2 linked regions of the Methylococcus capsulatus genome follow. Each later gene encodes a partner of the first gene's protein in a complex. Links are inferred from orthologs where the notes say so. Each region holds a gene or a part of one and is shown in the gene's direction. Other genes may lie near its edges. The genes, in order: accC and accD.

The links.
Region 2: the proteins of accC (region 1) and accD are in contact, whole or in part, in a solved structure (PDB 8UXZ), measured with the Escherichia coli proteins. The link is inferred for Methylococcus capsulatus from one-to-one orthologs.

What each region holds. Positions count from the first base shown.
Region 1 is NZ_CP104311.1:2,118,066-2,132,686, forward strand. What follows is about bases 11,143-14,061. They hold accC (acetyl-CoA carboxylase biotin carboxylase subunit), read left to right. Parts: upstream 11,143-11,888; coding sequence 11,889-13,235; downstream 13,236-14,061. Other genes in these bases: aroQ (type II 3-dehydroquinate dehydratase), read left to right, coding at 11,143-11,390; accB (acetyl-CoA carboxylase biotin carboxyl carrier protein), read left to right, coding at 11,391-11,846; prmA (50S ribosomal protein L11 methyltransferase), read left to right, coding at 13,240-14,061. Outside these bases: N4J17_RS10525 (Tex family protein), read left to right, coding at 1-1,834; N4J17_RS10530 (alpha/beta hydrolase), read right to left, coding at 1,845-2,855; N4J17_RS10535 (hypothetical protein), read left to right, coding at 3,222-4,034; N4J17_RS10540 (DUF6156 family protein), read right to left, coding at 4,036-4,353; uvrD (DNA helicase II), read right to left, coding at 4,649-6,829; N4J17_RS10550 (YgaP family membrane protein), read left to right, coding at 7,004-7,267; N4J17_RS10555 (FxsA family protein), read right to left, coding at 7,303-7,734; divalent-cation tolerance protein CutA, read left to right, coding at 7,781-8,104; protein-disulfide reductase DsbD, read left to right, coding at 8,089-10,326; N4J17_RS10570 (TlpA disulfide reductase family protein), read left to right, coding at 10,316-10,834; more of aroQ, read left to right, coding at 10,944-11,142; more of prmA, read left to right, coding at 14,062-14,121; N4J17_RS10595 (DUF3426 domain-containing protein), read left to right, coding at 14,169-14,621. UniProt on the Escherichia coli protein: This protein is a component of the acetyl coenzyme A carboxylase complex; first, biotin carboxylase catalyzes the carboxylation of the carrier protein and then the transcarboxylase transfers the carboxyl group to form malonyl-CoA.
Region 2 is NZ_CP104311.1:1,499,968-1,514,487, forward strand. Bases 11,703-14,520 are described here. They hold accD (acetyl-CoA carboxylase, carboxyltransferase subunit beta), read left to right. Parts: upstream 11,703-12,530; coding sequence 12,531-13,511; downstream 13,512-14,520. Other genes in these bases: trpB (tryptophan synthase subunit beta), read left to right, coding at 11,703-11,716; trpA (tryptophan synthase subunit alpha), read left to right, coding at 11,713-12,516; folC (bifunctional tetrahydrofolate synthase/dihydrofolate synthase), read left to right, coding at 13,515-14,520. In the rest of the region: acpA (acid phosphatase), read right to left, coding at 1-362; N4J17_RS07375 (DUF2490 domain-containing protein), read left to right, coding at 545-1,231; H(+)/Cl(-) exchange transporter ClcA, read left to right, coding at 1,224-2,543; N4J17_RS07385 (2Fe-2S iron-sulfur cluster-binding protein), read right to left, coding at 2,521-3,495; N4J17_RS07390 (group I truncated hemoglobin), read right to left, coding at 3,522-3,926; N4J17_RS07395 (Rrf2 family transcriptional regulator), read left to right, coding at 4,086-4,547; N4J17_RS07405 (DUF1353 domain-containing protein), read right to left, coding at 4,731-5,204; N4J17_RS07410 (hypothetical protein), read left to right, coding at 5,522-5,737; N4J17_RS07415 (hypothetical protein), read left to right, coding at 5,918-6,244; N4J17_RS07420 (hypothetical protein), read left to right, coding at 6,516-7,145; N4J17_RS07425 (protein-methionine-sulfoxide reductase heme-binding subunit MsrQ), read right to left, coding at 7,398-8,159; N4J17_RS07430 (cysteine rich repeat-containing protein), read left to right, coding at 8,352-8,819; tRNA pseudouridine(38-40) synthase TruA, read left to right, coding at 9,050-9,865; N4J17_RS07440 (phosphoribosylanthranilate isomerase), read left to right, coding at 9,862-10,530; more of trpB, read left to right, coding at 10,505-11,702.

The sequences.
Region 1 (14,621 bases):
TCTGGACGGTGCCCGTCAGATCCTGATGGAGCGCTTTGCCGAGGAGGCGACCATAGCGGGCGAATTGCGCGAAAAGGTGTGGAGCGAAGGGTTGCTGGTTTCATCCCTGGTCAACGGCAAGGCGCAGGAAGGAGCGAAGTTCAAGGATTATTTCGACTATGAGGAGGCGCTGGGGAGGATCCCTTCGCACCGCGCCCTGGCCCTGCTGCGCGGGCGTAACGAAGGCGTCCTGGTGCTGGGTCTGCAGGTGGCCAAGGACGAGGAATCCGGCCACCGGTTCGCCGAACATCGCATTGCCAGTGCTTTCGGCATCGCCGACCGCGGCCGTCCGGCCGATGGCTGGCTGTTGGAAACCGTGCGCCTGGCCTGGAAGGCAAAGCTCCTGACCCGCATCGAACTCGATCTGATGCAGCGCCTGCGGGAGACGGCAGAGGCCGAGGCCATCCGGGTGTTTGCCAGCAACCTGAAGGATTTGCTGCTGGCGGCGCCGGCCGGGCAGCGTGCCACCCTGGGGTTGGATCCAGGGTGGCGCACCGGCGTGAAGGTCGCTGTGGTCGATGGCACCGGCAAACTGGTGGCCACCGACACGATCTATCCGCATGCCCCCAGGAACCGTTGGGACGAGTCCATCGCGACGCTGGCGGCGCTGATCGCCCGTCACGGCGTCAGCTTGGTTAGTATCGGCAATGGTACCGCTTCGCGCGAGACTGACCAATTGGTGGCCGATCTGATGCAGCGCCATCCGGAACTGGGCGTGACCCGGGTGGTGGTGTCGGAGGCCGGGGCCTCGGTGTATTCGGCGTCGGAGCTGGCAGCGCATGAGTTTCCCGAGCTCGACGTGTCGTTGCGGGGTGCGGTGTCCATCGCTCGCCGCCTGCAGGATCCGCTGGCGGAGCTGGTCAAGATCGAACCCAAGTCGATTGGCGTCGGCCAGTACCAGCACGATGTCAACCAGACCCAACTCGGCCGTACCCTCGATGCGGTGGTGGAGGACTGCGTGAACGCGGTGGGGGTGGATGTCAACACCGCTTCGGTCTCGCTGCTGCGTTACGTCTCCGGCCTATCGCAGAGTCTGGGTCAGAATATCGTGGAATACCGCAACCAGCATGGGCCGTTCTCCAATCGGGAGCAGTTGAAGAAGGTCTCGCGGCTCGGGCCCAAGGCCTTCGAGCAGGCTGCCGGCTTCCTGCGCATTGCCAATGGCGAACATCCGCTGGATGCTTCCGCCGTGCATCCGGAAGCCTATCCGGTGGTGGAGAAGATCGTCCAGCGCACCGGCAAGGATATTCGCGAGCTCATCGGTAACGTGGCCTTCCTGCGCAGCGTGAATGCCGAACAGTTCACTGACGAGCGCTTTGGGCTGCCCACCGTCACCGACATCCTGCGCGAACTGGAGAAGCCCGGCCGTGATCCCCGGCCGGAGTTCAAGACCGCCCGTTTCAAGGATGGGGTGACCGAGCTCAAGGACCTCCAGCCAGGTATGCGGCTGGAAGGGGTGGTGACCAACGTCACCAATTTCGGCGCTTTCGTCGATGTCGGCGTGCATCAGGACGGTCTGGTTCACATCTCCCACCTGGCGGACCGGTTCGTGCGCGACCCGCGCGAGGTGGTCAAGGCCGGGGACGTGGTTCAAGTGAAGGTGCTGGAGGTCGATGTCCCGCGCAAGCGGATCGCCCTGTCGATGCGCAGCGACGCGGTGAAGAGCGAAGCGGGGCCGCCGCGTCCGGAGGCGAGAGGGCCGGCCGGCAAGCCGCGCAGCAAGGCCACTCCGCAGCCGGTACCCCAAGGCGCCATGGCCGAGGCGCTGGCGCAGGCCTTGAAGCGCGGGCGCTGAGTTTACCGTTTCAGGTGCCGTCCGCTGCCGGGAGGTCTTTGGCGGCCTGGCGTTCCTCCCCGGATGGCAGCGGCGCCGCCGGTGTCGTGATCCAGGCCGCGATGTCACGCCAGGGCCTCTCAGCCTGGAGGTCGCGCAACAGCAGGTGGTAACCCTGGCGGTAATAGGCGAAGCGGGTGCCGGCTGGAAGTTTGTCCAGCAGGATCATGAGCGGCGCTTTCGGAATGATCTCGTCGCGCTCACCATAGAGCACGAGGGTCGGAATCTTGAGTCCTGAGACACGTTCCTGGGCGGTGTCCATCAGGTCTGCCAAGCCTTTTATCGCGTCGACCCGGGTGGCTTTGATGACGTTCGGATCCCGCCCCAGTCCGCGGAGCATCTCGATGTTGTCCGATGCCATCACCCCCAGTCCTTCGCCGGTGATGCGCAACCAGGGGAGGGTATGCGAGCTCACAGCCAGCAACAAGCTTTGGTACCACGGCATGGTGTTGCGCGACCATACCGCCGGCGCGGACAGGATCAGGCCATCGACGCGTGGCGGGCGGGCGGAGGTCATGGTGACGATGGCCACGGCGCCGCCCATGCTTTCCCCGAGCAGATAGACCGGCACGCCCGGATGTCGAACCCGGACCTGGCCGACGAAGGTTTTGAGATCCCCGGTATAGGCCTCGACTCCCGCCCAGAGGCCGCGCCCCGGCGCCAGCCCGAAGCCGCGTTGGTCGTAGGCGTAGCAGCCGATTCCCTGGGTCTTTAGATAACTGCCCAAAGGCTCGAAAGCTAGGCTGTAGTCGTTGAAGCCGTGGACGGCGACGATGACGGCTTTGGGCCGTGTTCCGGGCGGCAGCCAGTGCCGGACCGGCAGCACCGCGCCATCGGGGGCGATGAAATGGCCGGCGTACAGTCGCGGCGGCGCCACATTCGGGCCGGGATGGTTGACCACAGGGGTACAGGCCGCCTGTATCATGAGGAGTGTCAGGCAAAGTACGGCACGTCTGGGTGCGATGACGACACGATGGTCCATAGCGGACGTGGCGGTGAGGAGACGAATGGGAAATTATACCGCCGGATGGCAAACCTTATGAGGCGAAAAAATCAACCAGGGACGAGCAGTCGAGTGAGAAGACGAGAGTGCAAGACTTGGGAGAGGAGAAGGTGGTCTTCGCGAAGAAGAAGTGTGTCGGTCCCCGGCGTACCCCAGAAAGGCAAAGCATTCGTTTGGTGAGTACACAAAATCCATGCCATTCATTCGACGCGCCGTGTCTTCGTGGATCGGCATCAGTCTTTCCGGTGGAACCGGGGTCGGGGCTGTGGCAATCGCCCCGGTTTGTGTGGGATATCACCTGATTTGCCGTCGCTGAGAGAGGCCATGGTTGTTTCGACGACGTGCATGCCGTCCAGGAAGTTCGGGGGGGACCTCATCCACTTCGCGCGGGACGCTTACGGTTCGATCGAGGTGGTCGATACGTTCGGTGTACGGACCTTGCATTTCGGTACACCGGCGCGGCAAAGCGCCATGTGTCTACAGGAACCGGACCGGGTCGAGCTGCCTTATGTGCGGGCGATGCTGAGCGCCTTACTGTTCCATCCCCAGCCTTCCGACGTTCTGTTGCTCGGGCTCGGTGGCGGTTCGCTGGCGAAGGCATTGTTCCAGCACTTTCCGGCCTGTCAGATCGACGTGGTGGAGCGGCGCGGGGTGGTCGTCGAGATTGCCCACCGGTTCTTCGGACTGCCGTTGCACCCGCGGTTATCCGTCACGGTCGGTGACGCTGGGGAATTCGTCAAACAGGCGGGGAGGCTTGCCGCCTACGATCTCATTCTCGCTGATCTGTTCGACGGGGAGGGCATGGCCTCGCCGGTGGCGGAGGAGTCGTTCTATTTCGGCTGCGCGGGTATGCTACGGCCGGCCGGCGTGTTCGGCATCAATCTCTGGGGTTCGCAGACCGCAGCTTGCAACCGGGCTCTGGATATGATGAGAAAAGCCTTTGACGGGCCGGCATTCCGGCTGGCGGTTCCGGGGCGGGGTAACCTGATCGGGTTTTCGCTCGCCTCCGAACCGAAGCGGGCGGCCATGGATGCGATGGAACAACGGGCACGCCGGCTCGAGACGAGGCTGGGCATCGAATTCAGCCGTTTTCTATGGGCCTTGAAAGCTGCGGGCCGGGCGTTTCCCAAGTCGGAGTCCAGGACACGGGGCGGCTGACTCAGTCCATTGCCGCGCCGGCGAGGCGTAAGCCGTCTTCGTTGAAATCCAGGACGGTCAGCTCGCCCTCGGCATCGGTGATTTCCGCGCGCCTGAGTTTGCCATTCCGGTGATAGGCATAGCGGTGCTCCATCTCGACCTCGCCGTAAACCATCTTCTGCAGGCCGACCAGGCGGTCCTGGTCGTCGAAAAACCCTTGAAAATAGGTGTTTCTGTGGCTGAGCTGTTCCGGTTCGAGTTCGGTCGTCAACTTGAGAGGGAGGTTCACACCGCTGTAAGTCAGGAAGAACCGGCAGGTGGCGGCGATCGCTTCGGACATGGTTGCACCCAGGGCTTTATTCGTGGAGCGACGATGATGGCATAAGTGTGGGCTGGCGTGGAATGGCGGGAACTGCGTGAAAAGACTTGCTTGTTTCCGGGTTTTGACCTGCCGTATCCGGAGCGGAACCGGTTCGTAGTCCTCAAACCGTGCAAATCATGGGCTGGCTTTGTTGGCATCGGTCTTGCTAGATAGCTGGCGCATAACCTCACTTTTGGCCTGGCGGCAGAGTGTCTTTGAACTGAAGAACTGTCATGGATGCGCCACTTTCCGCCAGCTTTTTTTGTGGGTGCGTTCAGATTGGTTCCAGGTTGGCGTAGGCCAGCATCAGCCATTTGGCGCCCACCTCCGCGAAATTGACATGGACCCGCGCCTGGGCTCCGTCGCCCTCTTGTTGCAAAATCACGCCCTCGCCGAACTTGCCGTGGCGGACCCGCTGGCCCAACCTGAATCCCCCGCGAGCGCCTGCGCCGGGCATGGCCGACGTATCGGCCGACTGCATCGCGGATGCGACAGGCCGGCTGACCCCGCCCTTCATCCGGACCTCTTCCAGACAGTCTGGCGGCAGTTCCCGCAGGAAACGGGATCGCCGCGGATAGGTCTCCTTGCCGTAGAGCCGCCGGCACTCGGCGTGGGTGATATAGAGCTTGCGCCGCGCCCGGGTGATACCGACGTAGCAGAGGCGGCGTTCTTCTTCGAGGCGGGCGGGGTCTTCCAGCGACTGCAGGCTGGGAAACAAGCCTTCCTCCAGGCCGACCAGGAACACCAGGTTGAATTCCAGGCCCTTGGCCGCATGCAGGGTCATGAGCTGGACGCAGTCCTCGCAACTTTCGCCCTGGTTCTCGCCGGCCTCCAGCGCCGCGTGGGCGAGGAATTGGTCGAGGCCACCCAGTTCGGGATCGATCAGCGGATCCAGCTCGAACTGGCGGGCGGCGCCGACCAGTTCCTCCAGATTTTCCACCCGGGCTTCCGCCTGCTCGCCTTTCTCCTTACGGTAATGTTCCAGTAAGCCGGAGCTTTTGACCGCGAGCTCTACCTGTTCCCACAGCGCCCGCCCCTGGGCCGCGGCGGCCATGGTTTCGACGAGATCCAGGAATCCGGCCAGGGCGCCTGCGGCCCGGGCGGGCAGCACGCCGTCGCCGATCAACTTCTCCGCGGCGGCCCACAACGACAGCTGCTCGAAGCGCGCCAGTTCGCGGACGAGGTCGAGGGTCTTGGCGCCGATGCCGCGGGTCGGAGTGTTGATGACCCGTTCGAAGCCGGGATCGTCGTGATGGTTGGCTATCAGCCGCAGGTAGGCGAGGGCGTCCTTGATCTCGGCGCGCTCGAAGAAACGCAGGCCGCCATAGACCCGGTAGGGGATGCCGAGGGCCAGCAGCTTTTCCTCGAACTGGCGCGACTGGGCGTTGGAACGGTACAGAATGGCCGCGTCGCTGCGCCTTCCGCCTTCCTCCACCCAGCGGCGGATCCGCTCGATCACGAAACAGGACTCGTCCTGCTCGTTGAAGGCGGCATAGACCGAGATCGGTTCCCCCCGGCCGCCTTCGGTCCACAGATTCTTGCCGAGCCGCCCCTCGTTCCGGGCGATCAGAGCATTGGCGGCGCTGAGGATGTTGCCGGTGGAGCGGTAGTTCTGCTCCAGGCGGATCATCCGGTGGCGCGGGTAGTCCCGCCGGAAACGGTGCAGGTTTTCGATCTTGGCGCCGCGCCAGCCGTAGATGGACTGGTCGTCATCGCCCACTACGCTGAGATTGTCGCGGTCCTGGGTCAATAACCGTAGCCAGGCGTACTGCACGCTGTTGGTGTCCTGGAATTCATCGACCAGCACGTGCTGGAAGCGTTCCTGATAGTGTGCGAGGGCGTCGGCGTTGTCGCGCAGGAATTCGTGGGTGCGCAGCAGCAGCTCGGCGAAATCCACCAGGCCGGAACGCTGGCACAGTTCCTCATAGGCGAGATAGATCCGCCGCATCTGCTGTTCGAACGGGTCGTAGGAGTCGGGCAGGTTCCTGGCCCGGCGGCCTTCATCCTTCTGGGTGTTGATGTACCACTGGATCTGGCGCGGCGGCCAGCGCGCCTCGTCCAGTTCCAGGGTTTTGAGCAGCCGGCGGATCAACCGGTACTGGTCGTCGGAATCGAGGATCTGGAAGCCCTCGGGCAGTCCGGCTTCGGGCGCATGGCGACGCAGGAAACGGTGCGCCAGGCCGTGGAAAGTGCCGACCCACAGGCCCTGAGTCGACAGCTCGAGCAGCGCTTCGATCCGCGCCTTCATCTCGTTCGCGGCCTTGTTGGTGAAAGTCACGGCGAGGATGGCATGCGGCGAGACGCCTTCGGCCCGAAGCAGCCAGGCGATGCGATGTACCAATACGCGGGTCTTGCCACTGCCTGCTCCGGCCAGCACCAGCAGCGAGCGGTCCGGTGCGGTGACGGCCTCACGCTGGGCTTCGTTCAGGGGAGCGATGATGTCGGTGATGTCCATGACGGGCATTTTACACCCGTCTTGCGCAATACCTGGGGAGCCTGCACAATCGAGAAGCTTTACCCCAGGGATATGGCCCAATGCGCCGTGCCCGTTTTCCTCGCCCGGCCCTCCCTCCGCAGAGGGCAAGGGTTTTCCCTTAAGCGACCGCACGTTCAAGAGGAGGTTATGACAATGGCTTTTGATTATAAGAAAATGCTAAAGCGTGAGCTCAACGTCGGCCTGAAAGATCGCCAGTACCGCATGATAGGCGGCGCCGTAGCGCTGCTGCTTTCAGTGTTCCTCGGGAATATCTTCCTGCTGCTGATCGGCATCGTCCTCGTGGCCACCGCACTCATGCGCTGGTGTCCGGTGTATTCCGGGCTCTCCAAGAGCACCGTCGATCCGAATGAACCGGCACCCGATAGCGGTTCCCATTCCGGCACCGAATCCCACTGATGGACAGCGGTCCTCCGGCGCAGGGATGCGCCCGGCTAGTCCTCGCGTCGGAACTGTCCTTCGAGGGTTCGGGCGCCGGAATCCGGTGAGTCCGGTGGCTGGAAATCCCGGAGCATGTGCTCGACGAGATAGGCCGCAATCAGCCGGCGCGATGCCGGCAGCAGCAGGATAAGGCTCGCCCCGTCGGACAGGAAGCCGGGTATCAGAAGAAGAATGCCGGCAATCAGGATCAGACCGCCTTCGATCATGTCCTGTGCAGGGATACGCCCGGCTTCCAGGCTTTGCTGGATGCGAGCGAAGGTTTTCAGTCCCTGGGTTTGCATGAGATAGGTTCCGGCCAGTGCTGCCGAGCCGAGCAGCAGAAGGGTCGGCAGAAAACCGAGCACGCTGCCGACACGGATCAAGACGTAAATTTCTGCGATCGGCAGCAGCAGTAGCGCCAGGATGGCGAGTTTCAACGGATTCATCGATACGGGTTTCTGTAAACTTTAAACAACGGGCGCACTTTTTCCCATGACATCGGTCTACTGTCTAGTCGTTTGCAGCTGTCCGGATGAGGAAACCGCCGGTGTTTTGGCGGAAGGGTTGGTCGAAGGGAGACTGGCGGCCTGCGTGAACATTGTCTCCGGGGTACGGTCGGTCTACCGGTGGCAGGGTGTTCTCGAGAAATCGGCGGAATGTCTTCTGTTTGCCAAGACTCGGGCGTCCCGTCAGGTGGAACTGCAGACCTGGTTGAGGGCGCGGCATCCTTATGAACTTCCAGAAATCATCGCGATCCCCATCCAAAGCGGATTGCCGGAATATCTCGAATGGGTCGGAACATGCGTGACGCCGTGAGATGGATCGGCCTGCTCCTGGTTTTTGGGCTGGCCAGTGCGCCTGTGCTCGCCGTAGACGGCCGTGACCTCCTGTCGCCGGAGCGGGCGTTCCCGGTAACTGCTCGGCAGTCCGGCGCCGGCATGGTTTCGCTGGCGTGGGACATCGCCGACGGCTATTACCTCTACCGGAGCAAATTCAAGTTCGCATCGCGCACCCCAGGTGTCCGCCTCGGCGAGCCGGTCTTTCCGGCAGGCTACAAGAAGCAGGACGCATTTTTCGGCGAAGTCGAAACTTACCGGGGACATGTCGAGGTCCAGCTACCTCTCGTTGCGGAATCCGCACTGCCGGAGTCGCTGGAACTGGAGGTGACGGTGCAGGGCTGTGCCGATGCCGGTGTCTGCTTCCCACCGTACCAGCGGCGGATCGGGGTGACAACCGCTGCGATCGGCGGTGGTGGGGCGTTCACGCGGCTGGCCGGTGCGCTCCGGGGTATCGGCAGTGGGCCGGCGAACGGGGACTTGCTGCCGGCGGATCAAGCGTTCCGCTTTTTCGCCGAGGCGCCGACCGGCGACGTCCTCCGGCTGAGTTGGCAGATCGCGCCCGGTTATTACCTCTACCGCGAAAAATTCCGCATTGTCTTGCGCGATTCCGAGGGCGTCGCTCTGGGGGGCTATGCGTTCCCGCGCGGGGAGCCGAAGATCGACGAAGAGTTCGGCGCGGTGGAAATCTTCCATGGCGAGGTCGCCGTTGACATTCCCTTGGTCAGGACCGACAGCGGTCCTCGCACCCTCACCCTGGAGGCCGGCTTCCAAGGGTGCGCCGAGCGGGGCGTCTGCTACCCGCCGATGGCGAAGACGGTCGAGCTCGCCCTGCCGGCCGCTGCGGAAGGAAAAAGTGTCTCGGCGGTGGCCGGAGCGACCGTCATCACCGAGCAGGACCGCATTGCCGACGGGCTCTGGCGCGGTTCGCTCTGGCTCAACATGCTGAGTTTCCTCGGTTTCGGCGTCCTGCTCGCCTTCACCCCCTGCATTTTCCCGATGATCCCGATTCTTTCCGGCGTCATCGTCGGCCACGGTCATGCCATCACCACGCGCCGGGCGTTTTCGCTGTCGCTGGCCTATGTGCTCGCCCATGCCTTGGCTTACACCGGCTTCGGAGTTCTGGCCGCCCTGTTCGGTGCTAACCTCCAGGCCACATTGCAGAACCCATGGGCGATCGGAGCTTTCAGCGGCCTGTTCGTGGTGCTGGCGCTATCCATGTTCGGCTTCTACCAGCTTCAGCTCCCGATCGCCCTGCAGTCGCGGATCGCGGCGCTCAGTTCGCGGCAACAGGCGGGCAGTCTGGCTGGCGCGGCCGTGATGGGACTGCTGTCGGCCGGCCTCGTGGGGCCTTGCGTGGCGGCACCGCTGGCGGGGGCGCTGATCTACATCGGCCGGAGCGGCGATGCGCTGCTGGGTGGGGTCGCCCTGTTTTCCCTTGGCCTGGGCATGGGACTGCCGCTGCTGGCAATCGGCACCTCGGCGGGCAAACTGCTGCCCAAGGCCGGCATGTGGATGAATGCAGTCAAGTCGGTGTTCGGCGTGGCCATGCTGGCTGTGGCGGTATCGATGCTGGAGCGGATCGTCCCCCTGTCCCTCGCCATGCTGATGTGGGCGCTGCTGCTCATCGTGCCGGCCGTATACATGGGGGCGCTCGATGCCCTGCCCGCGGGGGCTTCGGGCTGGCGCAAGCTATGGAAAGGACTGGGTGTGGCGATGGCCGTCTACGGCGTGTTCATGCTGCTTGGAGTGGCGGCTGGCAGCCGCGATCCATTACAACCTTTGCGGGGGGTGGCCGCTCCCCCGGCTGCCGTCGCCGATGCCGGTCCCCCGCCTTTCTTGAGGGTGGCGAGCCTGGCGGAACTGGAGGCTCGTCTGGATGAGGCCGCTTCTGCCGGACGCTGGGCGATGCTCGATTTCTACGCCGATTGGTGTGTGTCGTGCAAGGAGATGGAGCGTCACACCTTCAGCGATCCTGCGGTCAAGGCGAAGCTGAAAGAGATGGTGCTGCTCAAGGCCGACATCACCGAAAACGGCGATGAGGACCAGGCATTGCTACGGCGCTTCGGTCTGGTCGGTCCGCCGGCGACGCTGTTTTTCGGTCCCGACCGGAGCGAGCGGAAACCTTTCCGGCTGGTGGGCTTTACCGAGTCGGAAAAGTTCGTCCATCACCTCGAGCGGCTGTTCGACGGTGTCCGATAGGTTCGTGCTGGTTCTGGTCGCTGTGTTGGCCCTTCTGGCGGGGGCGCTGGCGCAGCGTTGGCTGTCGGTTGCAGCGCCCGACTGGCAGGGGCCGGAATCGGTGTTTCCCGACCTTTCCGGCCACCCCGTGCGTCTGTCCGATGAGCGTTCCGAAGTGCTGCTGCTGAATTTCTGGGCAAGCTGGTGCGAACCGTGCCGGGAGGAAATGCCGGTGCTGGACGACCTCCATGCGGAATTCGGGCCGCGCGGGCTCAAGGTCGTCGGTCTGGCGCTGGAGGACCGTGAGGCGGTTGCGGCGTTTTTGCGGCAGCTGCCGGTGGGCTATCGTATCCTGGTCGGTGAGCACGGTGGCGATACGTTGGCGGCGCACCTCGGGAATGCCGGCGGAGGCTTGCCCTTCAGCGTGGCTTTCGACGGCCGCGGGCGGGTGCTCGCGACTTTCCTGGGGCCCCAGACGAAGAACGGCTTTCTGGCCGCCATCGGGCCGCGGCTCATGTCGCCCCGATGATGCCGCCAACCGGCCTGTTGCTGCATTTGTGGACAAGATACTGTCATTTCGGCAGAATACCGCCGCCTGTTTGGGCGATTTCATCGATATTTAAGAGCTGGCACGCGCAATGGCGGGTATCTTGGTGCTGAACGGGCCTAACCTCAATCTGTTGGGGGTGCGTGAGCCCGGCATCTATGGCAGCGACACGCTTTCGGATATCGAATCGCGCCTGGAGGCACAGGCCAGGGCGGCGGGCATGCCGATCGATTTCTTTCAGAGCAATGCCGAACATGCTTTGATCGAACGCATTCACCAGGCGTTCCGCGACGCGGTCGACATGATCATCATCAATCCCGGTGCGTTCACCCATACCAGCGTCGCTTTGCGCGATGCGCTGCTGGCCACCGCCGTGCCTTTCATTGAAGTACACATTTCGAACGTGCATGCGCGCGAGCCGTTCCGCCGTCATTCCTATCTTTCCGATATTGCCAAGGGGGTCATCTGCGGATTGGGCCCCGTGGGCTACGAACTGGCGCTCCAGGCCGCCCTGCAAATGACATATAGGTCGTTATAGATGGATATTAGAAAAATAAAAAAACTGATCGATATCATCGAGGGATCGGATATCGCGGAGATCGAAATTCGCGAAGGGGAAGAGTCCGTCCGGATCAGTCGTTACACCTCCAGCCTCGCGGTCCCCGCCGCCTTGGCGGCGGGGACGATGCCAGCGGCGGTATCCCAGGTTCCCACCGGGCAGCCGGCACCGCCACCCACCGAAGCGGCCAAGGAAACTACCGGCCACGAGGTGCGATCCCCCATGGTGGGCACGTTCTACCGGGCACCCTCTCCCGGTTCCAAGGCGTTCGTGGAAGTGGGGCAGCGGGTCGAAGTCGGCGACACGCTCTGCATCATCGAAGCGATGAAAATCCTCAATCAGATCGAAGCCGACAAGGCCGGCATAGTGACCAAGATTCTGGTGGAGAACGGTCAGCCCGTGGAGTACAACCAGCCGCTGTTCGTGATCGAATAGCCTTCGGCCCGTTTCGGCTCAACAGTCTCCAAGGTACTCACTATGCTAGGTAAAGTCGTCATCGCCAATCGCGGTGAAATCGCTTTGCGCATCCTCCGTGCTTGCCGCGAGCTTGGGATCAAGGCCGTCGCCGTACATTCCGAAGCGGACCGCGATCTGAAGCACGTGCGCCTGGCCGACGAGTCGGTCTGCATCGGACCGGCGGCCTCGCGTGACAGTTATCTGAATGTTCCGGCGATCATCAGTGCCGCCGAGGTCACCGATGCTCTGGCGATCCATCCCGGCTATGGCTTTTTATCGGAAAACGCCGATTTCGCCGAAAAGGTGATTCAGAGCGGATTCATCTTCATCGGACCGAGGCCGGAAACCATCCGCATGATGGGAGACAAAGTCGCGGCCATCGAAGCGATGAAAAAGGCCGGGATCCCCACTCTGCCGGGCTCGGACGGCCCTCTGGGAGAGAACGAGCAAGAGAATCTGGTAATCGCCAGACGGATCGGTTTTCCCATCATCATCAAGGCTGCCGGTGGCGGTGGCGGGCGCGGCATGCGGGTCGTGCACAGCGAGGCCAGTCTTGCCGCTTCCATTGAACTGACCCGGAGCGAGGCCGGCGCCGCGTTTGGGAACGACATGGTATACATGGAGAAGTTTCTGGAGAATCCGCGCCACATCGAGTTTCAGGTGATCGCGGATTCACACGGCAACGTGGTTCATCTGGGGGAGCGTGACTGCTCCACCCAGCGCCGTCACCAGAAGGTCGTGGAAGAAGCGCCGGCACCCGGCATCACCCAGGCACAGCGGGATGAGATGGGCATGCGTTGCGTGCAGGCATGCAGAGAGATCGGTTATCTCGGCGCCGGCACGTTCGAATTCCTCTACCAGGATGGCCAGTTCTATTTCATCGAAATGAACACCCGGGTCCAGGTCGAGCACCCCGTGACCGAAATGGTCACCGGCTTCGACATCGTCAAGGAACAGCTGCGGATCGCCGCCGGCGAGCCGCTTTCGATCCGTCAGGCCGAAGTGGAAATGCGCGGGCATGCCATCGAATGCCGGATCAATGCAGAGGATCCCGTCAATTTCATGCCATCGCCGGGGCTGATCGAGCAGTTCCATATGCCGGGCGGGCCGGGTATCCGTGTCGAGACCCACATCTACAACGGCTATCGTGTTCCGCCGTATTACGATTCCATGATCGGCAAGCTGATTGCCCATGGTGAAACTCGCGCCGGAGCGATCGCCCGGATGCGTACGGCCTTGAACGAGATGGTGATCGGCGGAATCAAATGCAATATTCCGCTGTTGCTCGATATCGTCAACGACAGTGCTTTCGAGGCGGGCGGGCAGAACATCCATTACCTAGAGCAGAAGCTGGGGCTCAAGCACTAAAGTCATGTGGCAGCAGTTGATGGTGACCGTCGACGAGGAACTGGCCGAAGATGTGTCGGATGCGCTGATGGATGCCGGCGCCTTGTCCGTCAGTTTCCTGGACGCCGGGGATCAAGCGTTGTTCGAGCCTCCGCTCGGTACGACTCCGGTGTGGACGCAAACCCGAGTGGTGGGTCTGTTTGAGAAGGATGGCGACTTGGCAGCAATCCGCTCGGCGCTCGGTGGGCAATTCGGCGAGGAAAGGCTTAGGGACTGGAGCGAGGAAACGCTGGCCGACCAGGTCTGGGAGCGGGCCTGGCTCGAACATTTCCACCCCATGCGTTTCGGCAGCCGGTTGTGGGTCTGCCCAACCGGTTTCACGGTCGAGGAAACCGATGCAGTGGTCATGCGGCTGGATCCGGGGCTGGCGTTCGGCACCGGGACCCACCCGACCACCGCGTTGTGCCTGGAATGGCTGGATGCGGCGGATTTGCACGGTGCATCGGTGTTGGATTATGGCTGTGGCTCCGGCATCCTGGGCGTTGCCGCGGCGTTACTCGGGGCCGCCCGCGTCCATGCCGTCGACATCGATCCGCAGGCGCTGGCGGCCACCGTGGAAAACGCCCGGCAGAACCGCGTCGGGGACCGAATCGAGGTGGCCTTGCCCTGGGATCTGGTGGACGGCGAGAGCGACATCGTATTGGCGAACATACTGGCCAATCCCTTGATGGAACTGGCCGATGCCTTGCGGTCGCGGTTGCGGCCGGACGGCCGGATTGTACTCTCAGGCATTCTGGCGGAGCAGGCGGACGCTGTGGCCTCTGTGTATGCGCGAAAAGGCTTCGAAATGGAACCCGCCGTGCTCAGTGAGGGCTGGGTCCGGCTCGCTGGGGTCAGACGGACTTAAAGGTGTTTACCCGCTGCCCCTCCTGTGGTACGGCTTACGGAATCTCGGTGCGCCAGCTACGGGAAGGGCGGGGTGTCATGTTATGCGACCACTGCGGTCGTGTTTTCAATGCCCTCCCGGGACTGGAGGAGAGTGTTCCCGATCCGTATTCGCAGCCGCCGAAGGCCGGGGCGGGACGCTGGTTCCGGGGAGGGACGAGAGGATATGATCAGTCCCCCCGCCCGGGGTTTTTCCTCCGGCTGGCCTGGGGTGTCGGCAGCATCGCCCTGGCGATCGCTCTGCTCGGCCAGGTGGCCTATTTCGGCAGCACTCGATTTGCCCAGGATGAGGCTCTGCGGCCATGGCTGGTGATGCTGTGCAATGCCGTAGGATGCCAGCTACCGCCCTACAGCGACGTCGAATCCATCCAGATCGTTGAGCGGACCCTACGGCCGGTGCCGGCCACCGGCGGCTACGAATTCCGGCTGGTCATGGCCAACCAGTCCACGGCGGCCCAGGTG
Region 2 (14,520 bases), 620 kb from region 1 along the record:
GGCGGCGCGTCCAGCCGGAACGGGCCGTTCGGCAGTCGGGCCGGGAAGGCCGGGTCGGGTCTGGCATCGCCGCTCAGCCAGACCGGCGGCAGATAGGGCAGGGGCGAGCCGTCATGATCGATCTGCCGCTTGGAGTCTTCGCTGGCATTGGCGATTCCGTTGGCGCCGGGGAAGAGACCATAAAGGTTGTCGAAGCTGCGGTTCTCGGCGTAGATCACGACGATGTGCTCGATTCGGTTCAGCGCCTCGTCCGCGGCGGATGCCGGTTTGGCCTGTTGGGCTCCGGAACTGCAGCCGCCACAGCTCAGCAGGATGCTGGTGAGGCAGGCGATGGGCCAGTGTCTGAAGGGGGAACGGGGCATATGGGTTACCCTTTAGCGCGTATTTTCGAAGGCGGCGGGGTGAGTCTCCAAAGTAAAGTCCTTAGGCCGTTCCATTTCAAACACGGCCCGGAGAACGAGCATGCACGGGATTCAGCGGTTCGAATAGAGAGGCGGGTGGGATGCGTTCGACGGCCGGTTTTTCGCTTGGAGCGTCGCTGCTGATGGCAGCGTGTCAAGCGGCCGGTGCCGGCGGAATCGAAGGCATGGCCGGTGCCTGGACTTCGCTGAGCCTACTGGGCAGTCTGGGTAGCATGTCTCCGGACTGGCGCAAATTCAAGTGGTATGTGCGGGATCAGGTCCGCCTGCGCGACGACAATCCGCCGAATGCCTGGCGCATGTACGAGGACTTGCTTTGGGTGGGGGTGGGCTATCAAGTCGACCCCCGATTCTTTCTCGGCATCGGTTACGCTCACACTTGGCTGCATCCGGTGGGCCAGCCGGCTTATCAGGAAAATCGCCCGTATGTGGAGGCGGTGCTCACCGATGAAGCAGGGGGATGGAAGCTGGTCAGCAGGACCCGGCTCGAGGAGCGGGTGCTGCAACAGGGTGGTGAAGTCGGCATCCGCTTCCGCGAGGCAGTGACCTGGAGTCATCCCATACGCTTCGTGGCCGAGGGGGTGGAGTTTTACATGGGGGACGAACTCATGGTGTGTCCGAATTACAGCCTATTCGGGCCGGCCGGATTATGCCAGAACCGGATCCTCTCCGGTATTTCCTATCGCTTGAGCCGGAATCTGGGCATGGATTTCGGCTATCTGGGCCAATACATGGCGGGTACGTCGGGTACCGCCGATGTCTGGACGCACAACATCCAGTTCGATTTTCACTATGTCTTCCTGGATGACTGAGGCAGAGCGGTTCGTCCGCCGGAATCGGGAGCGGCGGCACATGTTTCCGCGCGCCTTGCTGGTGGGTCTGCTGGCCGGCGCCGCCGCGGTGGGCTTTCATCTCGGGATGGATGCCGGCGAAGCATGGCGCGCCCGACTGCAGGACTACGCGCACGGCTACGGTGTACCGGGGCTGGCCGTCGCTGCAGCGGCATCGGCCCTGAGCGTATTCCTGGCAGCCTGGTTGGTCGAGCGGTTCGCGCCGGAAGCGGCCGGCAGCGGCATCCCGCAAGTGAAGGCGGTGCTGATGGGCTTGCGCGGGTTCCGCTGGGCCCGAGTGCTGGTGGTCAAGTTTCTGAGCGGGCTGATCGGCATAGGGGGAGGACTCGCTCTGGGGCGGGAAGGGCCGACCGTGCAGATGGGTGGGGCGGTTGCAGAGGGCATGGCTACGACATGTTCGGCATCCCCCGACGAACGTCGCGCGTTGATCGCGGCCGGGGCCGGGGCCGGTCTGGCGGCGGCTTTCAATGCGCCGCTTTCGGGGCTGATATTTGTGCTCGAGGAGTTGCGTGAACGATGTTCGTCGCCGGTGTTTTTCGCCGCGGCGGTCGCTTGCGTCGCCGCGGACACGGTTTGTCGTCTGGCCTTGGGGGAGTTGCCGGCGTTCCGGGTCGAGATTCCCGGCACTCCCTCGCTGACGACGCTGCCGGTGTTCGTCGGGCTGGGTATATCGTGCGGTTTACTTGGTGTCGCTTTCAATCGCGCTTTGCTAGTGGTACAGCGGCTGCACCCGGACCGTCCGGGACCGCGCAAAGTGTTCTGGTTGGGCTGGGGCGGCTCGGTCGGGCTGGTTGGCTGGCTGGCGCCGGATCTGTTGGGCGGCGGTCAGGGGCTGGTCGGCCGGATATTGGACGGTGAAGCCAGCCTGGAGCTGAGTCGGGTTGCGCTCTACTTCGCTGCTCGGTTTGCTCTGACCATCGGCAGTTACGCCACCGGGGCGGCTGGCGGCATCTTCGCGCCGATACTACTGCTGGGCGCTCTGCTCGGGCTCGGTTCCGGAATGCTCATCCAGCAGATGGCGCCGGTGCTGTCTGTGGAGCCCAGGGTTTTCGCGGTGGCCGGGATGGCGGCTCTGTTCACCGGCGTGGTCCAGGCGCCGCTTACCGGGGTGGTGCTGATGATCGAAATGACCGGCAACTATGCGCTCATCCTGCCGCTTTTGGCGGCCTGCTTCGCGGCGCAGGCGGTCACCGCCCGTCTGCACGATCTGCCGATCTACGAAGCGCTGCTGGAGTGGGAACTGAGTGGATCTAGGGCGCGGCGTTCACGTTGAACGGATCGGCGTAGATGTCTTTCATCGCGGCACCTGCCAGGAATGCACGTTTTTTCGCAGCGCTCACCATCTCCGGATGGCCGCAGAGGAACAGCCGTTTGTCCTTGAAATCCCCGATCTCACGGAACGCGATCTCGTGGGCGCGGCCTCCCTCCAGGCCCGGTGCCGGTTCTTCGCCGGAGACGCAGGGCACGTATTCGAAATTCGAATGGTTCCTCGCCAGTTCCCTCAGCTCGCCGGTCAGATAAAGACCCGCCCGATTCCTGCTGCCGTGGAACAGGCGGATCGGCCCGCTGTGTCCTCGCCGCAGGGCATCGCGCAGGATGCCGTACAGCGGGGCCAGGCCGGAACCTGTGCCTATCAGTACCATCTCCTGCTCCGGCCGGCCGGGAACATAGAAACAGTCACCGCTTGGACCCCGAATTTCCACGGTCTGGCCGGCGCGCAGCTCCTCGTGTATCCAGCCGCTGACTCTTCCCTGCGGGAGTCGCCGCACGTGCAAATGCAGATGTTCGTCATGCCCAGGCACGCTGGCCAGGGAGTAGCTTCGCCCGAGCGTGGGGTCGCGAAACAGATTGATGAATTGCCCGGCCCGGTATTCCAATGGGGCGTGGCATTCAAGCGACACATGCATGATCTCGCCGTTGAGCGGTTCCAGGGCCGTGACGGTCGCAGGTAGTGAGCACACGACCTCTTGGGGAAGCGCCGCTTCGAGGTCGTCGGTCGGGTGGCAGACGCAGGCAAGGAAATAGTTCTGGAGCTTCAGCGAGTCTTTCAGCCCCCGCTGCGAGTCCTCGGGCGGGACACCGCGGACGGCACGCATCAGGCAGGTCTGGCAGACCCCGCTACGACAGGAAAAGGGGACAGGCGCGCCGTGCCCGACGAGACAATCCAGGACGGACTGGTGCTTGTCGAGGGGATAGGTGTTTCCGCCATAGGTGATGCTCGTCATGGTGGCGCTCCTGTCGATTCCGCGCTTTAGCGGCCGAGGACGTCGTTGCGGGTACTCTCGGCGATTGCCGCCGCCTGGGCGATCAACTCGTCGGGTACGTTCAGCTCTTTCATGGTGGCGCCCAGGTGTTCCATGACGGCGTCGAAGTGGGAGTCGTTCAAGCCCTGCTTGACCAGGTGCGCGTGTCCGCGCCGCATGTCCATGCCGGTGTAATTGTGGGGCCCGCCAAATGCCATGGTCAGGAATGCCTTCTGCTTGGCGGCCTGTTTTTCCATGTCGACCCCCTCGAAAAACCGGTTGATGCGGGGATCGGCCAGTACCTTACGGTAGAAGATGTCCACGGCGGCATTCACCGCGGCTTCTCCTCCCAGTTTTTCATAGAGCGAGGCATGGGATTCGTTCCACCAGTCGGCGAGTTTCTTTTCGGTCATGAGCTTCTCCTAGTCGATTTATGCGAATGCGATGCACCGGGGTCGAATACTGTTATAAGATGCATAGCAAATACAAATTTAGGATCGACACGAGCTCGTGTCAAGCCCTCCTGCGAGCACGTGTTATGCTATCGTCAGCTGTCCAAACAGGTATCAGCCATGCAACTGACCCAGTTCACGGATTTCTCGCTGCGGGTCTTGATTTATCTGGTCCGCCTGCCGGAACCCGGCATGGCGACCATCCCGGAAATCGCCGAGTACTACCGGATTTCGCGGAATCACCTGGTGAAGGTGGTGAACACCCTGGCCAATGCCGGCCTGCTCGTGACGATGCGCGGCAAAGGCGGTGGGCTGAGGCTGGCGCGTCCGGCCGACACCATCACCATCGCCGAGGTGGTACGTCTGACCGAGCCGAACATGAATCTGGTCGAATGTTTCGATCCGAAGGCCAGTCACTGCCGGATCGACCGAGGCTGTTTCCTCAAGGCCATCCTGTACGAAGCGCGGAAAGATTTCCTAGCCGCACTCGAACGTCACACGCTGGCCGATGCAGCCCGCATGGGCTTGGGATCGGAAGGTGAGTCCCCGGTACTGAAGAGGCTTGCCCAAGGATGTGACTAACAGGGCTTGCAAATCTCGGAAGCGCGGGTATAATTGCTGTTCTCAATCGCGGGGTGGAGCAGTCCGGTAGCTCGTCGGGCTCATAACCCGAAGGTCGTAGGTTCAAATCCTGCCCCCGCTACCAAGATTCAAAGGCTTGCGCGCTCCCGCAAGCCTTTTTCATTTCTGCGCAGCTGTTTCGTATCATCGGGCCAGATCCGGCCAGCCAGTCCGGCTCCATAGCGGGTTGAGGGCGTTTTGGCGATCGCCATGCCTGGCCCAGATCGGGCATCCAAACCAGCGGACCATTTGCCACATGAGCCTTTGTGTCCACGGTCCTGTGCCGGACCAGGGGTCGGCCTCCATGGCTTCCCTGAAGATGTTGTCCGCTTCCTCACGGGTCAGCGGGCGGGTGCCACCCTTCTCCAGAGGGAGTCTGTGGGTTTGGTAAGCATAGTCATGGATGACGGCGGGACGGATCGCCCGTCCTCCAGCCAGCAGATAGGCGAGTGGAAGTCGCGGCACCGACGCGAAATCGGTGACAAACTCGTCCGGAATGTACACGGACTCGCCCAGGAAAGCCGATTCATAGCGAAGAGGTGTCAGCGTGATCCAATTGGCCGCGCCTTCACCCCAGCCGTAGAGGCGTACCTCCAAATCATTCAGGAACTGGCTCATAGCGATCCACTCCACTCAAAAATCGGGGTCGGCCAAGCCCGGATGCGATGCTGCTGGCCGGGACTGGATTATACACGGCGGCGGCAGGGACTTTTGGGGAGTATCGTACCGGCCTGACGACGCGATGTCGGAACTGGTAGCAACTGGCTATGGTCTAATTTGTCGATAGGCGCGTCCACGGCGAAGCAAAGCAAGGAGGTTGCGCACGTACCGGCATCGCGTCCCCCTGAGTCCCTGCCGCCGATTCCCTCGAATCGGCGCGCAAGGCGGCAAAATAAGCCGGGTAACTGGCTGGCAGATCTGCGAGGTCGGGTACTATGTTCGAAAATTTCTTCGCTGAATTCAACGCTTATCTCCTCGGCCATCCGGCATTTCTGGCCAAACTGAAGTTCTTGTTTTGGTTGAAATATTGGATTCTGATCGGGCTGATGGCGGTTTTCATCTATCTCCTTTACAAGGAGCGGCATGCCGACGGCAACTCGCCGAGCCACAAGCCTGATACTTTGCGTGGCTATAATTCATTCGAAGCCTGACATTTAAAGTCGGGCGGGATCGTGAGTAACGGGCCAATGCCGGCGTCGCCCACGTTCCCGCTGGGCAGCTTCGTCAAGGTTGACGTGATATGCAGATTGCAAGGCGAGCCTTCGCTTCTACCGGCAAACGCTCCCGAAGCGGATCCTGTTTTTTGAATGTAAAGACGAGGAGGACCGACCATGTTTGCGAAATCTTTTCTGATGTTGGCCGCCCTGCTGGGCGCTTCTGGAGCCGTCTTGGCCACCCCTAACATGTACTGGGATCACATGCAGTCGAACCTGAGCCAAGCCGACTGCGTGAGCCGGGGCGAGTCGCTCATGTCGGCGCAGACGACGGGTAGGATCAGTAAGGACGCCGATTCCGTCCGTTCTTGGACCGACAAGACCCTGGCAGTGATCGAGTGCATTCGAATGGGCGATCACATGACCGTGATGGTGCTGGTGGGTAGCGACGATGCGGCCACCGGTAGCAAATTGCTCGATGCTTTGAAGAAGGGCATGCAGTAATCCTCCTGAACGTCAGGGTGACCTCCATCCTAGCCAGAAATGCAGGAGGCGGCCAAGGGAAAAGCGGCTTTGCATCGTTCGGTGCAAACACCTGTCCGCAGCTCGTCGGCTCCGGCGCCGCCCTGGCGCTGTCCCTCCCCGGTGCTCGCCGCCGGTCGGTTCTATCATTGTCCTGCGGTCTGGCCATTTTGGCTTGACGCAGAGCTTTCGATCTCATAGGTTCTCTGCAGCGACCGGCTGGCGATCTGTGTCGGGATCGGAAACAGAGGATATGTGGTGCCGCCCCGGGCCTGACTGGGCTGCACGGATAAGAACTAGAACGCTTTGGCTGAGGCTCAAAATGAAAAAGTGCGAAACTTGTGACTCGTCAGGGATTGGCGGGAACCGCGTCGTGATCGGTAAAAACCATGGTCAAATCCCGTATGCAACGCGCATCTTCGGGGTATTCATGATTTATCTGCCTATCCTGACTCTGCCTTTTGTGATAATCAGCGCCTATATCAGTTATTTCCATCTTAAGCTGATGGGGGCGGAAAACGTAAAGACGTTGAAAGACTTTTTGCCTGATCGAGCCAGTTTCCGATATAAGCTGTCAAACCAGATCGTCATGCGGCCTGGCTACAGGCTCAGTCCCACCCAGTCCAGGTTGTTTTGGGTACTTAATTGTACTTGGTATTGTCCTTTCAGCGTGGGATTGTTCGAATGGCATGCTTATCTGGTCAAGCTGGTGGAGAACTGGTGGTGCCCATTTTTTCACGGACGGAAAGAAGGCCATTATCAGGAGGGCGCGATCGACCGTTCGTTCTGGCATATTTTTCCGGAGGACGTGGTCAAACTCGATCCCGAGGACCGGGATAACCCGATCTGGAATGAGGACGCCAGTGGCGTTCGGGAGCATTGAGGGCCGGCGGTTGAAAGGGGTGCCGGCGCCGTCAAGTGGTTTCCATGACATGAAACTTGGGATTTCATAGGGTCTTGGGAACCGCCGCCGATCATGACAGGAAGCATGGCACGGTTTTGTTTTTCAGGTTTGTCCGATACGTAAGCGGCTCGTTATGCGGTTAAAGCAGAGCATGTTTACTGTATGGCATTCAAAGGAAATTATATTATAGGACCAGCTGAGGGAGAGGGTTCTGCTTACCGGGTTCCGCCGCTAATCCGTCGGTTGCGGTGCCGAGGGGTTCGCAATCGTGGGCTGTCGCGGACCGGTGGAGGGGTGGCTGGCTCGCCGCCGGCTCGCATCGTCCAGTCGCAGGCACAGCAGGACCGCCAGAATCGCGACGTAGAAGGCTGGTCCTGACGTGTCCCGTTTTACCAGCCAGAAATAATGAAATATGCCGGCCGCGGCCGAGACATACGCCCATCGGTGCAGGAGGCGCCAGTTTCTGTGGCCGAGACGTCGGGCCAGGGCCCGGCTGGAGGTGGCGGCCAATGGAACCATGATCAGGAAACTCGTCATACCGGCAGCAAGAAAGGGGCGCCTGATAATGTCCCGCCAGATTTCGCGCGCGTCGAGAAAATGGTCGAAAATCACATAGTTAGAAACATGGAGGCAGGCATAGAAGAAGGCCAGAAGGGCGGTTGTACGACGCAGGCGAATGAGCCAGTGTCCGCCGGGGAATTTGGCCAAAGGTGTGATGGCGAGGGTGCCCAGCAAGAGCCTCAATGTCCAAAGGCCGCTGCTGTGGGAAATGGTCTCGACGGGATTGGCACCCAGGCCGTGGGTCAAACTGCCCAGTGCAAGTGAGAGAAAAGGAACTGTCCCGGCGACGAACAGTCCTCGGTTGAGCAGCCGGATGGTGGATTCGGAGGGGGGCTTCATGATGGCTGACAAACCTTGAGTGGACTCCTCGTGCGTTTGGCGGAAGGGAAGCGGACCTGGCATGGCTGAGTGTGCCGCTGGGTTATTTTCCACCCCCTTCCTTCATTTTGCAAAAATGGCAGTCCCCGGCCGTTCGGACGGAGCCTGTTTCAAGCCGGATAGGTTTTTCCAGGGTGTCTGGCTACAATGCCGGACGTGCGCCGCCAGCGGAAGGGCCGGTTCAGGCCGGAACTTGCGGGCAAGGGGGGCGCGATTCCTCACATCACCCATAAAAAGGAACATCTCATGCACAGTGCACGCTCTCTGTTCGCCGGTCTGCTGTTGGCGGCATTCCTGACGCAGCCCGCTTGTGCGGCGAAGAAGGCCGAAACCAAAGGCCCCGCGCCCGCCGAGCAGGCTCGGGTCGACGACCCGGTTTCCACTTTCAAGACCGGCTGCAAGGCCGAACTGGACAAGTTCTGCAAGGATGTGATGCCCGGAGACGGACGCCAACTGGCTTGTCTTTACGCGTACCAGGACAAGCTCTCCACACGGTGCGAATATTCCATCTACGATGCCGCGGCCCAGCTTCAGCGTGAAGTCAACGCTCTGAGCTATGTGGCTGCGGAGTGCGACGACGATCTGGACAAATTCTGCGCCAATGTCGATCCCGGCGAAGGGCGGCTGTTGGCGTGCCTGGAAAAGAACGAAGCCAAGGTCAGTTCGCGTTGCAAACAGGCGATCCAGGACACGGGTCTGAACAAAGCCAAATAAGAAGCCCGATTCCACCTGTATCGGCACAGCCGTGCCTGCTTCGCCGATACAGGCCCCAGAAAACCTGTGCCGTCGCTGTCTTGATTTTGTCAGGGACGGCCGTGTCTTGCTGAATCAAAGGGTTGCGAAGGCCGTCTGCAGGGGGTTCACAGAATTATCCACAGAATCTGTGGATAAAGCGGGAGGGACCGTTTCTGGTACGATAGCGCGCCTCGAATCGGGCCCGGAACATGAGGATCGCCTTAGGCATAGAATACGATGGCAGCGGCTTCGCCGGTTGGCAATGGCAGAACGGTAAGCGCACCGTTCAGGCCGTGGTCGAGCGGGCTTTGAGCCGGGTCGCTGATGCTTCGGTCCGGGTCGTGTGTGCGGGACGTACCGATGCGGGTGTCCATGCCATTGAGCAGGTGGCGCATTTCGACACCGAAAGCCGGCGTAGTGAGCGCTCTTGGCTGCTGGGAGCCAATACCGCGCTGCCGGAGGACGTGCGGATCCTATGGGTGCGGGAGACCGAGCCCCATTTCCATGCCCGGTTGAGTGCGATCGCCCGCTACTACCGCTATGAGATACTGAATCGCCCCATGCGTTCCGCTTTGCGGCCCCGCCAGCTCACCTGGTGCCATGCGCCGTTGGACGTCGAGCGGATGCGGGAAGGAGCGGCCCATCTGATCGGCGAACATGATTTCTCGTCCTTTCGAGCCCAGCAGTGCCAGTCCCGCAGCCCTTTCCGTCACGTGCATTTCCTGCACGTGCGTCGGATAGGTGACAGGGTGGTCATGGAAATCGCAGCCAATGCCTTCCTGCATCACATGGTGCGCAACATTGCCGGGGTGCTGATGGCAGTGGGGGCGGGCAAGCGCGATCCGGCCTGGGTCGGCGAACTGCTGGCCATGCGGGACCGCGCTCGAGGCGGCGTCACGGCGCCGCCGGACGGGCTGTACCTGGGCGGTGTGTGTTATCCGGAACAATTCGGGCTGGTGCGCGATCCCATTTTCGCGCATCTGCCGGCGGATGCCCGCCGCTACGACCCGGACGTTGAATCATGATACCGGCATATCTCTCAGGGCGAACTCGGGTTAAAATTTGTGGTTTCACGCAGGTCGAGGATGCGGCTTGCGCAGTGGCTCTGGGTGCCGATGCTCTGGGTCTGGTGTTCTACGGTCCCAGTCCGCGCAACGTGAGCATCGGTCAGGCGCAGGCCATCGCCGCGGCCGTCCCGGCATTCGTCACCGTGGTGGGTCTGTTCGTGGATGCCGAGCCGGCGCTGGTTCGGGAGATTTGCGCTGGCGTGCGGATCGATCTGTTGCAGTTTCACGGCGTAGAAACCCCGGAGTATTGCGCTGACTTCGGCCGGCCGTTCATCAAGGCTTTGCGGATGAAGCCAGGTGTCGATGTCGGGACCGAAGCACGCCGGTATGCCGGTGCCGCCGGTTTGCTGCTCGATGCCTACCAGCCGGGAGAGCAGGGCGGAACCGGGATGACGTTCGACTGGCGCAGGGCTGAAACCGATTGCGGTCTGCCGTTGATCCTGGCGGGCGGGCTCACCCCGGCCAATGTGAGAGTAGCCCTGGGAACGGCGAAGCCTTACGCGGTGGATGTATCGAGTGGGGTGGAGAGGGAGCGGAAGGGAATCAAGGACCACGACAAAATGGCGGCGTTTTTACGCGAGGTGTACGAATTTGACTATGCGAGAAGAGATTCAGCCCTATAACCTGCCGGATGACCGCGGTCACTTTGGACCTTATGGCGGCATTTTCGTCGCCGAAACCCTGATGGAGCCGCTGGAGGAGCTGAAAGCCGCCTACCATCGCTACATGAAGGATCCGGAGTTTCTCGCCGAGCTGGATCACGATCTCAGCCATTACGTCGGCCGTCCTTCGCCGATCTACCATGCCGAACGCCTGAGCCGTGAGCTCGGTGGTGCACAGATCTACTTCAAGCGGGAAGACCTCAATCACACCGGTGCGCACAAGGTCAACAACACCGTCGGTCAGGCCCTCTTGGCCAAGCGTATGGGTAAGCGACGGGTGATCGCCGAAACCGGTGCCGGCCAGCACGGCGTCGCCACCGCTACCGTGGCCGCCCGACTGGGAATGGAATGCGTGGTCTACATGGGTGCGGTCGATGTCCAGCGCCAGGCGCTCAACGTGTTCCGTATGAAACTGCTCGGTGCCACCGTGGTGGCGGTCGAATCGGGCTCCAGAACGCTCAAAGACGCTTTGAACGAAGCCATGCGCGATTGGGTGACCAATGTCGATGATACCTTCTACATCATCGGTACGGTGGCAGGTCCCCATCCCTACCCCGCCATGGTGCGCGATTTCCAGGCCGTGATCGGCCGCGAGGCGCGCAGCCAGATGCTGGAGATGACCGGGCGCCTGCCCGATGCGCTGGTCGCCTGCGTGGGGGGCGGTTCCAATGCCATCGGTCTGTTCTACCCCTTCGTCGACGACCGGGAAGTTGCCATGTACGGGGTCGAGGCCGCCGGTGATGGCATCGAGACCGGTCGTCATTCGGCGCCGCTGAGCGCCGGCCGTCCCGGCGTGCTGCATGGCAACCGAACCTATCTGATGGAAGACGAAGACGGTGAGATCATCGAGACCCATTCCATCTCCGCCGGCCTGGATTACCCCGGCGTCGGGCCGGAGCATGCCTGGCTCAAGGATTCCGGCCGTGCGACCTATGTCAGTGCGACCGACGCCGAGGCGCTCGAGGCATTCCACACCCTGACCCGGTTGGAGGGCATCATTCCGGCGTTGGAATCCAGTCATGCCGTGGCCTATGCCCTCAAGCTGGCGCCGAGCCTCGGTTCCGACAAGATCGTCCTGGTCAACCTCTCCGGCCGTGGCGACAAGGACATCCACACCATCGCCACCCGGGAGGGTATCGTTCTGTGAGCCGTCTGACCTCGACTTTCCAAGTGTTGCGTGAAGCCAAGCGCAAGGCCCTGATTCCTTTCATCACTGCCGGCGATCCGGAGCCGGGTTTCACGGTGCCGGCCCTGCATGCCATGGTCGAAGCCGGGGCCGACATCATCGAGCTCGGGGTGCCGTTTTCCGATCCCATGGCCGATGGACCGGTGATCCAGAAGGCCAGTGAACGCGCGCTCGTCCATCACATGAGCTTGCGCAAGACGTTGGATCTCGTGGCCGAGTTCCGCCGGACCGATCAGGCGACACCCATCGTGCTGATGGGCTATCTCAACCCTGTCGAGTGCATGGGCTACCAGAGGTTCGCCGACTGCGCCAGGGCGGTTGGCGTGGATGGCGTACTGACCGTCGATATGCCGCCGGAAGAGGCAGGTGAGTTCGTGCCGCTGCTACACCGGGCCGGAATCGATCCGATTTTCCTGCTGGCGCCCAACAGTTCCGACATGCGGGTTCGGCGGATGGCAGCGCTCGCTCGCGGCTATCTGTACTATGTATCACTCAAGGGGGTAACGGGTGCATCGCATCTCGACCTCAGCCAAGTCGAAAGCAGGATCGCCCACATCAGGTCGCTGACCGATCTGCCCATCGGGGTCGGTTTCGGCGTCAAAAATGCCGACACCGCGGCGGCCATCGGGCGGTTCGCTGATGCCGTGGTGGTGGGCAGTGCCCTGGTGGAAAAGATCGCGGCGGCTCAGGACCGGCCCGAACAGGCGCGTAAGGACATCATCGACCTGCTCGCCACCATGCGGCGCGCGATGGATGCCTGAATCCGAGAGAAATCATGACTTTGAGCTGGTTCCATAAACTCGTCCCTTCCAAGATCCGCACCGAGGCATCAACCAAGAGTACGGTGCCCGAGGGATTGTGGTGCAAGTGCCCGAGCTGTAATGCGATCCTGTACAAGTCGGAAGTCGAGCGCAATCTCGAGGTTTGTCCGAAGTGTTCGCATCACATGCGCATTTCCGCACGCAAGCGTCTTCACCTGTTTCTCGATCCGGGCAACCGGCTGGAAATCGGTGAAGGACTGGCACCCCAGGACCCGCTCAAATTCAAGGATAGTAAGAAGTACAAGGACCGTTTGCTGCAGGCGCAGAAAGCGACCGGCGAAAAGGATGCGCTGATCGTGGTGGCCGGTCAGCTGCTGGGTCTGCCCGTCGTGGCGGGAGCCTTCAATTTCGAGTTCATGGGCGGCTCCATGGGCTCGGTGGTCGGCGAACGTTTCGTGCGCGGCGTCAACCACAGCCTCGAGCATGGTGCGCCATTCGTCGTTTTCAGCGCCAGCGGCGGCGCCCGTATGCAGGAATCGCTGCTGTCGCTATTCCAGATGGCCAAGACCAGCGCCGCTCTGGCGCGCTTGTCCAAGGCGAGGATTCCGTTCATTTCCGTCCTGACCGATCCGACCATGGGCGGGGTTTCGGCCAGCTTTGCCATGCTGGGCGATATCAACATCGCCGAACCGGGCGCCCTGATCGGTTTCGCCGGTCCCCGCGTGATCGAGCAGACGGTGCGGGAGAAACTTCCGGAAGGCTTCCAGCGCAGCGAATTCCTGCTCGAACACGGCGCCATCGACATGATTGTTGACCGCCGCGATCTGCGGGAGCGCATCGCCGCGCTGCTGGCGCTTTTGACTCGGGACGGCCGGGCTGGCGTCGCTCCCGCCGCGCCGAAGGCGCCGCTGCCGGCGATCGGGGAGGGCGGCGGCGAGGGCGATCTGGCCCGCTATCTTTCCGCGTTGCCGGTGGACGACCCGGAAGCCGAATAGCTGATGCGCTTCTCGACTCTCGGGGAGTGGCTGTCTTGGCAGGAGACCCTGCACCCCCAGGCCATTGATCTGGGTCTGGAACGGGTTCGCAGGGTTTACCGCGCACTCAATCCGGCTCAGGACCGGCCTTTCACCGTCACCGTCGGCGGTACCAACGGCAAGGGCTCTTGCGTCGCAGCGCTGGACACCATCCTGCGCCGGGCCGGTTATCGTGTCGGCGCCTATACCTCGCCCCACATCCTGCGCTACAACGAACGCATCTGCATAGGCGGGATGCCAGTCGAGGACGCGGCCATCTGCGCTTCCTTCGATCGCATCGAAGCGGTGCGCGGCGATACGACGCTGAGTTTCTTCGAGTTCGGCACGCTGGCGGCGCTGGACATCTTCCGCCGCGCCGGACTCGATGCGCAGATCCTCGAGGTCGGTCTCGGCGGGCGGCTCGATGCCGTGAACATCGTCGATGCCGACGCCGCGCTGATCGCCAGTATCGGCATCGACCACGAGGAATGGCTGGGGGGAACCCGCGAGGCCATCGGCCTGGAAAAGGCCGGTATCTTCCGGCCGGCGCGACCCTGTATTCTGGGTGATCCCGATGCTCCGGCCACGGTGTTGCGGCATGCGGAGGCGATCGGGGCGGACTTACTGATACAGGGGCGCGATTTTTCCTTCCGGCGGGAAGACGACGGCTGGATCTGGTACGGACGCGGCGAAACCCACACGGCGCTGCCCGAGCCTTGTCTGCGGGGCGATCATCAGTATTTCAACATGTCTGCGGTGCTGCAGGTGATCGAGGCCATCCGGCCCCGGCTTCCGGTACCGGAAGCCGCCGTTCGGGCGGGACTGGCCAGCGTCCATTTGCCGGGGCGGTTCCAGATCCTGGAAGGCGGCCCCACAGTGCTGCTTGACGTCGCCCACAATCCCCATGCGGTGCATGTGCTCACGGAGTTTCTGCGGCAGTTCAAGCAAGGACGCCCGGTGCACGCGGTATTCGCCATGATGCGCGACAAGG